DNA from 2 places in the Streptomyces sp. NPDC047028 genome. Region 1 is predicted to be linked to the other one. Evidence: riboswitches for the same ligand, from Rfam matches in the RefSeq annotation. Region 1 holds a riboswitch; the other holds the start of a gene.
What was found. Region 1 has a riboswitch for glycine ahead of gcvP (aminomethyl-transferring glycine dehydrogenase). Riboswitches for the same ligand answer to the same signal wherever they lie in the genome.

Region 2: another riboswitch for glycine. It lies ahead of gcvT (glycine cleavage system aminomethyltransferase GcvT); the one in region 1 lies ahead of gcvP (aminomethyl-transferring glycine dehydrogenase).

The regions. Positions count from the first base shown of each region.
Region 1 covers NZ_JBEYVS010000002.1:8,688-12,621, forward strand. The annotation lists gene ABZ854_RS02185 (MerR family transcriptional regulator) at 1-247, shown strand, start outside; gene ABZ854_RS02190 (DNA polymerase IV) at 302-1,750, shown strand; gene ABZ854_RS02195 (PRC-barrel domain-containing protein) at 1,788-2,159, opposite strand; glycine riboswitch at 2,279-2,373, shown strand; gene gcvP (aminomethyl-transferring glycine dehydrogenase) at 2,548-3,934, shown strand, end outside.
Region 2 covers NZ_JBEYVS010000031.1:21,337-25,270, reverse strand. The annotation lists gene ABZ854_RS25585 (enhanced serine sensitivity protein SseB) at 85-876, opposite strand; gene ABZ854_RS25580 (AAA family ATPase) at 938-1,615, opposite strand; glycine riboswitch at 1,794-1,891, shown strand; gene gcvT (glycine cleavage system aminomethyltransferase GcvT) at 2,050-3,177, shown strand; gene gcvH (glycine cleavage system protein GcvH) at 3,321-3,695, shown strand; gene glyA (serine hydroxymethyltransferase) at 3,710-3,934, shown strand, end outside.

The DNA.
Region 1 (3,934 bases):
CCGCGACCTGGAGCGCATGACGCTGATGAGCGACGGCGCCACCGTCTACGAGTGCACGTCCCCGGACGAGGTCCACGCGCTGCTCCAGGGCGGTCAGGGCGTCTTCGGGATCGCCGTGGGCGTGGTCTGGCGCGACGTGGAGAGCGCCCTCTCCCAGCTGCACGGTGAGCGGATCGACACCGGGGAGACCCTCGTCGGGCCCAACCCGGCGGACGAGCTGGCCAGGCGGCGCAACCGGGCGGTCTGAGGGGCGCCACCCGGTACCGGGTCATTGTCAGTGGTGTGGTGCAGCATCGGAGATGTGAGAAACGCGCCCACGATCCTGCATCTCGACATGGATGCCTTCTACGCCTCGGTGGAGCAGGCGGCGAAGCCGAGCCTGCGGGGGAAGGCCGTCGTCGTGGGCGGGCTCGGGCCGCGCGGTGTGGTGGCCACGGCGTCGTACGAGGCGCGGGTGTTCGGGGTGCACTCGGCGATGCCCACGGCCCAGGCGCGGCGGCTGGCACCGAACGCCGCGTACCTCGTGCCGCGGTTCTCGGTGTACCGGTCGATCAGCGAGCAGGTGATGGCGCTGCTGGGGGAGCTGTCGCCGCTGGTGGAGCCGCTGAGCCTGGACGAGGCGTTCGTGGACCTGGAGGCCGCGGGAGCGGCCTGGGACGAGGAGTCGGCGCGGCGGACCGGGGTGAAGCTGCGGGCGGACATCCGGGCGGTCACCGGGCTCACGGGGTCGGTGGGGCTCGCTGCGTCCAAGATGCTCGCGAAGATCGCCTCCGAGGAGGCCAAGCCGGACGGGCTGATGCTGATCGAGCCGGGCTCCGAGCGGACCCTGCTCGGGCCGATGCCGGTGCGGACCCTGCCCGGCGTGGGGCCGGCGACCGGCGACCACCTGCGGCGGGCCGGGATCACCACGGTCGAGGAGCTGGCCGAGGCCGGTGAGGACGAACTGGTCCGGCTGCTCGGGAACGCGCACGGGCACGCGCTGTACGCGATGGCGCTGGCGCGCGACGACCGGCCCGTGGTGTCCGACCGGGAGACCAAGTCGGTGTCCGTGGAGGACACCTACGACGTCGACATTCACGACCGGCTGCGGGTCGGCATGGAGGTGCGGCGGCTCGCGGAGCGGTGCGTGCGGAGGCTGCGCGAGGCCCGGCTGTCGGGGCGGACGATCGTCCTGAAGGTGCGGCGGTACGACTTCTCGACCCTCACGCGGTCCGAGACGCTCCGTGGGCCCACGGACGATCCGGCGGTCGTCCGGGAGGCGGCCGCGCGGCTGCTGGAGTCCGTGGACACGACGGGCGGGGTACGGCTGCTCGGAGTGGGGGTGACCGGGCTCGCCGACTACACGCAGGAGGACCTCTTCGCCCAGGCGGCGGGGGAGGGCGGGGCGGAGCCGGCGGAGGAGGTCGTGGCCGAGCCCTCGGCGGCGGAACCGGAGTCGCCCGCCGAGCGTCACTGGCGGGCCGGGCAGGACGTGCGGCACGCGGAGCACGGCCAGGGGTGGGTGCAGGGCAGCGGCGTCGGCAGGGTCACTGTCCGGTTCGAGACGCCGTACTCGGGGCCGGGGCGGGTCCGGACGTTCCCGGCGGACGATCCGTCGCTCGAGCCGACGGAACCGTTGCCGCTGGTCCCGGCCCCCCTCGCCCCCTCACCTGCCCCTCTGTCGGACACCGGCCGCCACCGGACTCCACCCCGGACCCCGTCGGACCTCTCCGGGGAGCCGGCGACGGAAGTGTCCTCCAGGGCCCCTTAGGGGACTGGCCGGGTCGTGGGGAGCGGGGTAGGGGTGGTCAGGGGTTTTCCGGGCCTGCCAGTTTGCCGAAGGTGTGGTCCGGGACGGAGGGAGGTGGGGCCACGTCCAGGCCGTAGTGGTGGTACAGCTGGAGTTCCTGTTCGGGGGAGAGATGGCGGCCGACACCGAAGTCGGGGGCGTCCTTGATCAGGGCGCGGTCGAAGGGGACGTGCAGGGAGCCCTCGACCAGCTCGCTGGGCTCCAGGGGGACGAACGCGTCCCGGGAGAACAGTCCGGTCCGTATGGCCGCCCACTCGGGCACGCCGGTCGCGTCGTCGAGGTACACCTCGTCGATGGTGCCCAGCTTGGTGCCGGAGCTGTCGAACGCCTTGCGGCCGATCAGGTTGCGCGGATCGATGTCGGTCTGCACGGTCCCTCTCCCTCCACGTGGTCGCAACTCATCCGTAAGCACTACAAAAGAGCACATTCAAGGGCGCGGCCACTCGAAGGCTCGTGCGCCGCCCCCGCTGGTACCCTGGCAGCGGCTGCTGACCCCGCGCGGGAGAGTCCTCCGACCACTTCGGAGGCGCCGAAGGAGCAAATCCTCCCCGGAATCTCTCAGGCTCACGTACCGCACGGACGAGGTCACTCTGGAAAGCAGGGCGGGCGTCGACGGCTTCCGCTCTCACCGACGGTGAAAGCCGGGGCTCTCGGGCGCCCGGTGAAGCTCTCAGGTTGAGATGACAGAGGGGGAGGCCGTCGGGGTACCCGTGCCGGGGTGCCCCTCGAAGGTCGCGTCAGACCAGGAGGCCTCCGCAATGACCGCCCATCGCATTCCGCTCTCGGATCTCGAAGCGGGCATCCCCTTCGAGCAGCGCCACATCGGCCCGGACCACGAGGCGCGGGCCAAGATGCTCGCCCACGTCGGCTACGGCTCCCTCGACGAGCTGACCGCCGCCGCGGTCCCCGACGTCATCAAGAACGCCGACGCCCTGGACCTGCCGGGCGCCCGCACCGAGGCCGAGGTGCTCGAAGAGCTGCGCACGCTCGCCGACCGGAACCAGGTCCTCGGCTCTATGATCGGCCTGGGCTATTACGGGACGTTCACCCCGCCCGTCATCCTGCGCAACGTCATGGAGAACCCCGCCTGGTACACGGCCTACACGCCGTACCAGCCCGAGATCTCCCAGGGCCGCCTGGAAGCGCTGCTGAACTTCCAGACCGTGGTCGCCGACCTGACCGGCCTGCCCACCTCCGGCGCCTCCCTGCTCGACGAGGGCACCGCCGCCGCCGAGGCCATGGCGCTGTCGCGCCGCATGGGCAAGAACAAGAAGGGCCTGTTCCTGGTCGACGCGGACACGATGCCGCAGACCATCGCCGTGATCGAGACCCGCGCGGAGCCGACCGGCGTGGAGATCGTGGTCGCCGACCTCAGCGACGGCATCCCGGCCGACATCGCCGCACGCGAGATCAACGGCGTGCTGCTCCAGTACCCGGGCGCCTCCGGTGCCGTACGCGACCTCAAGCCCGTCATCGACCAGGCCCACGAGCTCGGCGCGCTCGTCACCGTCGCCGCCGACCTCCTCGCGCTCACCCTGCTGACCTCGCCCGGTGAGCTGGGCGCGGACATCGCCGTCGGCACCACCCAGCGCTTCGGCGTGCCCATGGGCTTCGGCGGACCGCACGCCGGCTACATGGCCGTGCACGAGAAGTTCGCCCGCAGCCTGCCCGGCCGGCTCGTCGGTGTCTCCGTGGACGCGGACGGGCACAAGGCCTACCGGCTCGCCCTGCAGACCCGTGAGCAGCACATCCGCCGCGAGAAGGCCACCAGCAACATCTGCACCGCCCAGGTGCTGCTCGCCGTGATGGCCGGCATGTACGCCGTCTACCACGGCCCCGAGGGGCTGCGGGCCATCGCCCGGCGGACCCACCGGTACGCCACGATCCTCGCCGCCGGTCTGCGGGCGGGTGGCGTCGAGGTCGTCCACGGCACCTGGTTCGACACCCTCACCGTCAAGGTCGGGGGCCGGGCCGCCGAGGTCGTCGACGCCGCACGCGCAGGCGGCGTCAACCTGCGCCTCGTGGACGGCGACCTCGTCTCGATCGCCTGCGACGAGACCACCACACGCGCCCAGCTCCGCGCCGTGTGGTTCGCGTTCGGCGTGGACGGCGCCATCGACGCGCTCGACGCCGCCACCGAGGAGG
Region 2 (3,934 bases), on a different contig from region 1:
CGTCTGTGGCTTGTCGCGCCCACGCGGCGGAGCCGCGTATCGGACACAGCCCCGCGCCCCTTTGGGGCGCCCCTGCGGGGCGCCTCAGTGGCCGTGCTCGTAGAAGGGTCGGACGTTTGTTCTGAGCCAGGTGGCTACCGGGTCGTCTGTTGCGTCCATGAGGAGGAGGTTGACGGGGCAGGGGGCGGGGGTGGTGGTGAGGGCTCGGCCGAGGGCCTGGAGGGGGAGGTCGCGCAGGTCGCCCTCCCACTGGGTGAGTTCGACGCCGATGAACATGACCGGGTCGGCCGCCTCGATGGCGGCGAGGCAGCGGCGGGCCGTGCGGACCACGCCGGTGGCGGCGAACTCGGCGGAGGCGGCGGCGAGGAAGTCGACCGGGTCGTCCTGCCAGTCGGGCTCGAAGAGGCGGACCCGGCCGCCGGTGTTGGGGCCGTCCAGCGGGGTGCGGCCGGCCCGGCACAGCTCGGCCACCGCGTCCGGCGGGAGGGGAACGCCGACCACGCCGCCGGGGTTGACGGCCAGGCCCGCCTGCGGGGGCAGACCGCGGGCGAACTCCACGGCCGGGGCGATGGTGTACGACAGGTGGGCGCCGGCGGCCTGCCGGAACTGTTCCTCGGAGCTGAACACCGGGACGTAGACCTGGCCGTCGATCTCCATGCTGGGCAGGTCGAGGGGGCCGCTGTCCGGGCCGCCGCCGCCCGGCAGGGGTATCCACAGGAAGCTGCGGCCCAGCACCTCGATGATCCGCCCGGCCGCGCCGGGCACGCCGAGGGAGGCCGAGAGCACCTCCTCCAGTTCGTTGCCGGGCCAACCGCCGTGCGGGTGGGGGTGCGCCTGTGCCGGGAAGTCCGCGGGAACGTCCGCCGGGAAGTCCATGTGCCTACCGCCTGCTGGAAACCATCGAAACCACTGATGCGGCGATCAGATTAGTGGCTGGTCAGTCCGCGCGCTGTGCGAAGGCTATGCAGCGCAGGACGTCGGCCGCGGGGCGGTCCAGGAGGACGGCGGAGGCCGAGCCGGCGGGGAGGTCGCCGCGCTCCACCGCGCGCAGCAGCCGGGCCGTCGTACGGCGGTGGCGGCCGAAGGCGTAGCGGGAGACGCCGCGGCCGCGCTCGCGCTGGCCCGCGCGGGCCGCCTCGGGCGCCACGTCGAGCAGGAGCAGGTGGAGGCGGGCGCCGCGGCGGCGGGCCTCGCGGGCCAGCCAGCCGCGCACCCAGGTCTGGGTGCCGCAGTCGTGCACGACGATGCCCTCGCCGGAGCGCAGGGCGCGGCGCAGTCCCGCGTAGTGGGCGAGGCGGACCAGGGGGCGGTACAGGGCGTAGGGCAGGCGGCGGGGCAGCCGGGCGGCCCAGCGGTCGCGGGTGTCCTGGGAGTCGACGCGGGGGCCGGGGACCGCGCGGTGCATCAGCGTGGACTTGCCGCTGCCGGGCAGGCCGGTGATCACCACCAGGTCGTCCGGGCCGAAGAGCAGGGCGTGCGGGCTGCGGCCGGCCCGGTCGCGCAGGTCGCGGACGACCGGGGCGGGTCGGTCCGCGGTGCGCTCGCGGGCGGGGGCGGAGGGCTGCTTCGGCACCGCGATGCCGGTCGCGGCGGCGTACGCCGTGGTCCTGTTCACCGTGATCGTCCTCCCCTTGGGCTCGGTAATATCCATGCCCATCGAATGTAAAGAGAAGGTAATGCGCGGTGTCCGACGGCGGCGTGCGCGTACGGCCACAGGTCGGTTACAGATACCGGTCCTGACGGGTGCGCGTCCGGCGTGCAATGATGTGCGCGCCAACTGCATACCGGCCGCTTGAATCCGCGCGGGAGAGTCCTCAGCCATCGCCGCTGGGGCGCCGAAGGAGCAAGTCCCTCCCTTGAATCTCTCAGGCCCCGTTACCGCGCGGGCGAGGCACATCTGAAAAGCGGGCCGCTGCCGGCAGTGGCCCCACCCAAGGTGCAAGCCCTTGATCGTCCCTGTGGCGGTCGTGGCGAACCTCTCAGGTTCCGATGACAGATGGGGAGGAACGTTCCTCGCCTGTCACAGCCGACCCGGGAGACGACCGACCGATGAGCAGTACCGAACCCACTGAGCCGCGCCGCACCGCGCTCGATGCCCTGCATCGCTCGCTCGGTGCGACGATGACCGACTTCGCCGGCTGGGACATGCCGCTGCGCTACGGCTCCGAGCGCGACGAGCACCTCGCCGTGCGCACCAAGGCCGGCCTGTTCGACCTCTCCCACATGGGCGAGATCACCGTCACCGGCCCGCAGGCGGCCCAACTGCTCAACTTCGCGCTGGTCGGCAACATCGCCTCCGTAGGCGTCGGCCGCGCCCGCTACACCATGATCTGCCAGGCCGACGGCGGCATCCTGGACGACCTGATCGTCTACCGCCTGGCCGACACCGAGTACATGGTGGTGGCCAACGCCTCCAACGCCCAGGTCGTGCTGGACGCGCTGACCGAGCGCGCCGCCGGCTTCGACGCCGAGGTCCGCGACGACCGGGACGCCTACGCGCTCCTCGCCGTCCAGGGCCCCGAGTCCCCCGGCATCCTGAAGTCGCTGACCGACGCCGACCTCGACGGCCTCAAGTACTACGCCGGCCTGCCCGGCACCGTCGCCGGCGTCCCCGCGCTGATCGCCCGCACCGGCTACACCGGCGAGGACGGCTTCGAGCTGTTCGTGAAGCCCGAGCACGCCGTCGAGCTGTGGCAGGCGCTGACCAAGGCCGGCGAGGCCGCCGGACTGGTCCCCTGCGGCCTGTCCTGCCGCGACACGCTGCGCCTGGAGGCGGGCATGCCGCTCTACGGGCACGAGCTGACCACCGCGCTCACCCCCTTCGACGCCGGCCTCGGCCGGGTCGTGAAGTTCGAGAAGGAGGGCGACTTCGTGGGCCGCGAGGCGCTCACCGAAGCCGCCTCCCGCGCCGAGGCGAACCCCCCGCGCGTGCTGGTCGGCCTCATCGCCGAAGGCCGCCGCGTGCCGCGCGCCGGGTACCAGGTCGTCGCCGGCGGCCAGGTGATCGGCGAGGTCACCTCCGGCGCCCCCTCCCCCACCCTGGGCAAGCCGATCGCCATGGCGTACGTCGACGCGGCGCACGCGGCGCCCGGCACCGAGGGTGTCGGCGTCGACATCCGGGGCAGCCACGAGCCGTACGACGTCGTGGCGCTGCCGTTCTACAAGCGCCAGAAGTAGACACTTCTACCGGCGTCACGGCCGGGCACCGGGGCGCGGCCCGTCACCCCCGTGTGACCCCGCGCACATCCCGCCTGCCCCGGCAGCGGCGCCTGCGGTCCCCCTTTCACCAGCACTCCCGCGCGTACAGGAGAATTCAGGCCATGAGCAACCCCAAGGAACTGCGGTACAGCAAGGAGCACGAGTGGCTGTCGGCCGCCGCGGACGGCGTCTCGACGGTCGGCATCACCGAGCACGCCGCCAACGCGCTCGGCGACGTCGTCTTCGTCCAGCTCCCGGAGGTCGGTGACACCGTGTCCGCGGGCGAGACCTGCGGCGAGCTGGAGTCGACCAAGTCGGTCTCCGACCTGTACTCCCCGGTGACCGGCGAGGTCACCGAGGTCAACGAGGACGTCGTCAGCGACCCCTCGCTCGTGAACTCCGCCCCCTTCGAGGGCGGCTGGCTGTTCAAGGTCAAGGTCGGCGACGCGCCGGAGCTGCTCTCCGCCGCCGAGTACGACACCTTCATCGCCGGCTGAGGAGTCGTAGCCGTATGACTGTCCTGAACACGTCCCTGCACGAGCTGGACCCGGAGATCGCCGCCGCGGTCGACGCCGAGCTGGTCCGCCAGCAGTCCACTCTGGAGATGATCGCCTCCGAGAACTTCGCGCCGCTCGCGGTGATGGAGGCGCAGGGCTCGGTGCTGACCAACAAGTACGCCGAGGGCTACCCGGGCCGCCGCTACTACGGCGGCTGCGAGCACGTCGACGTCGCCGAG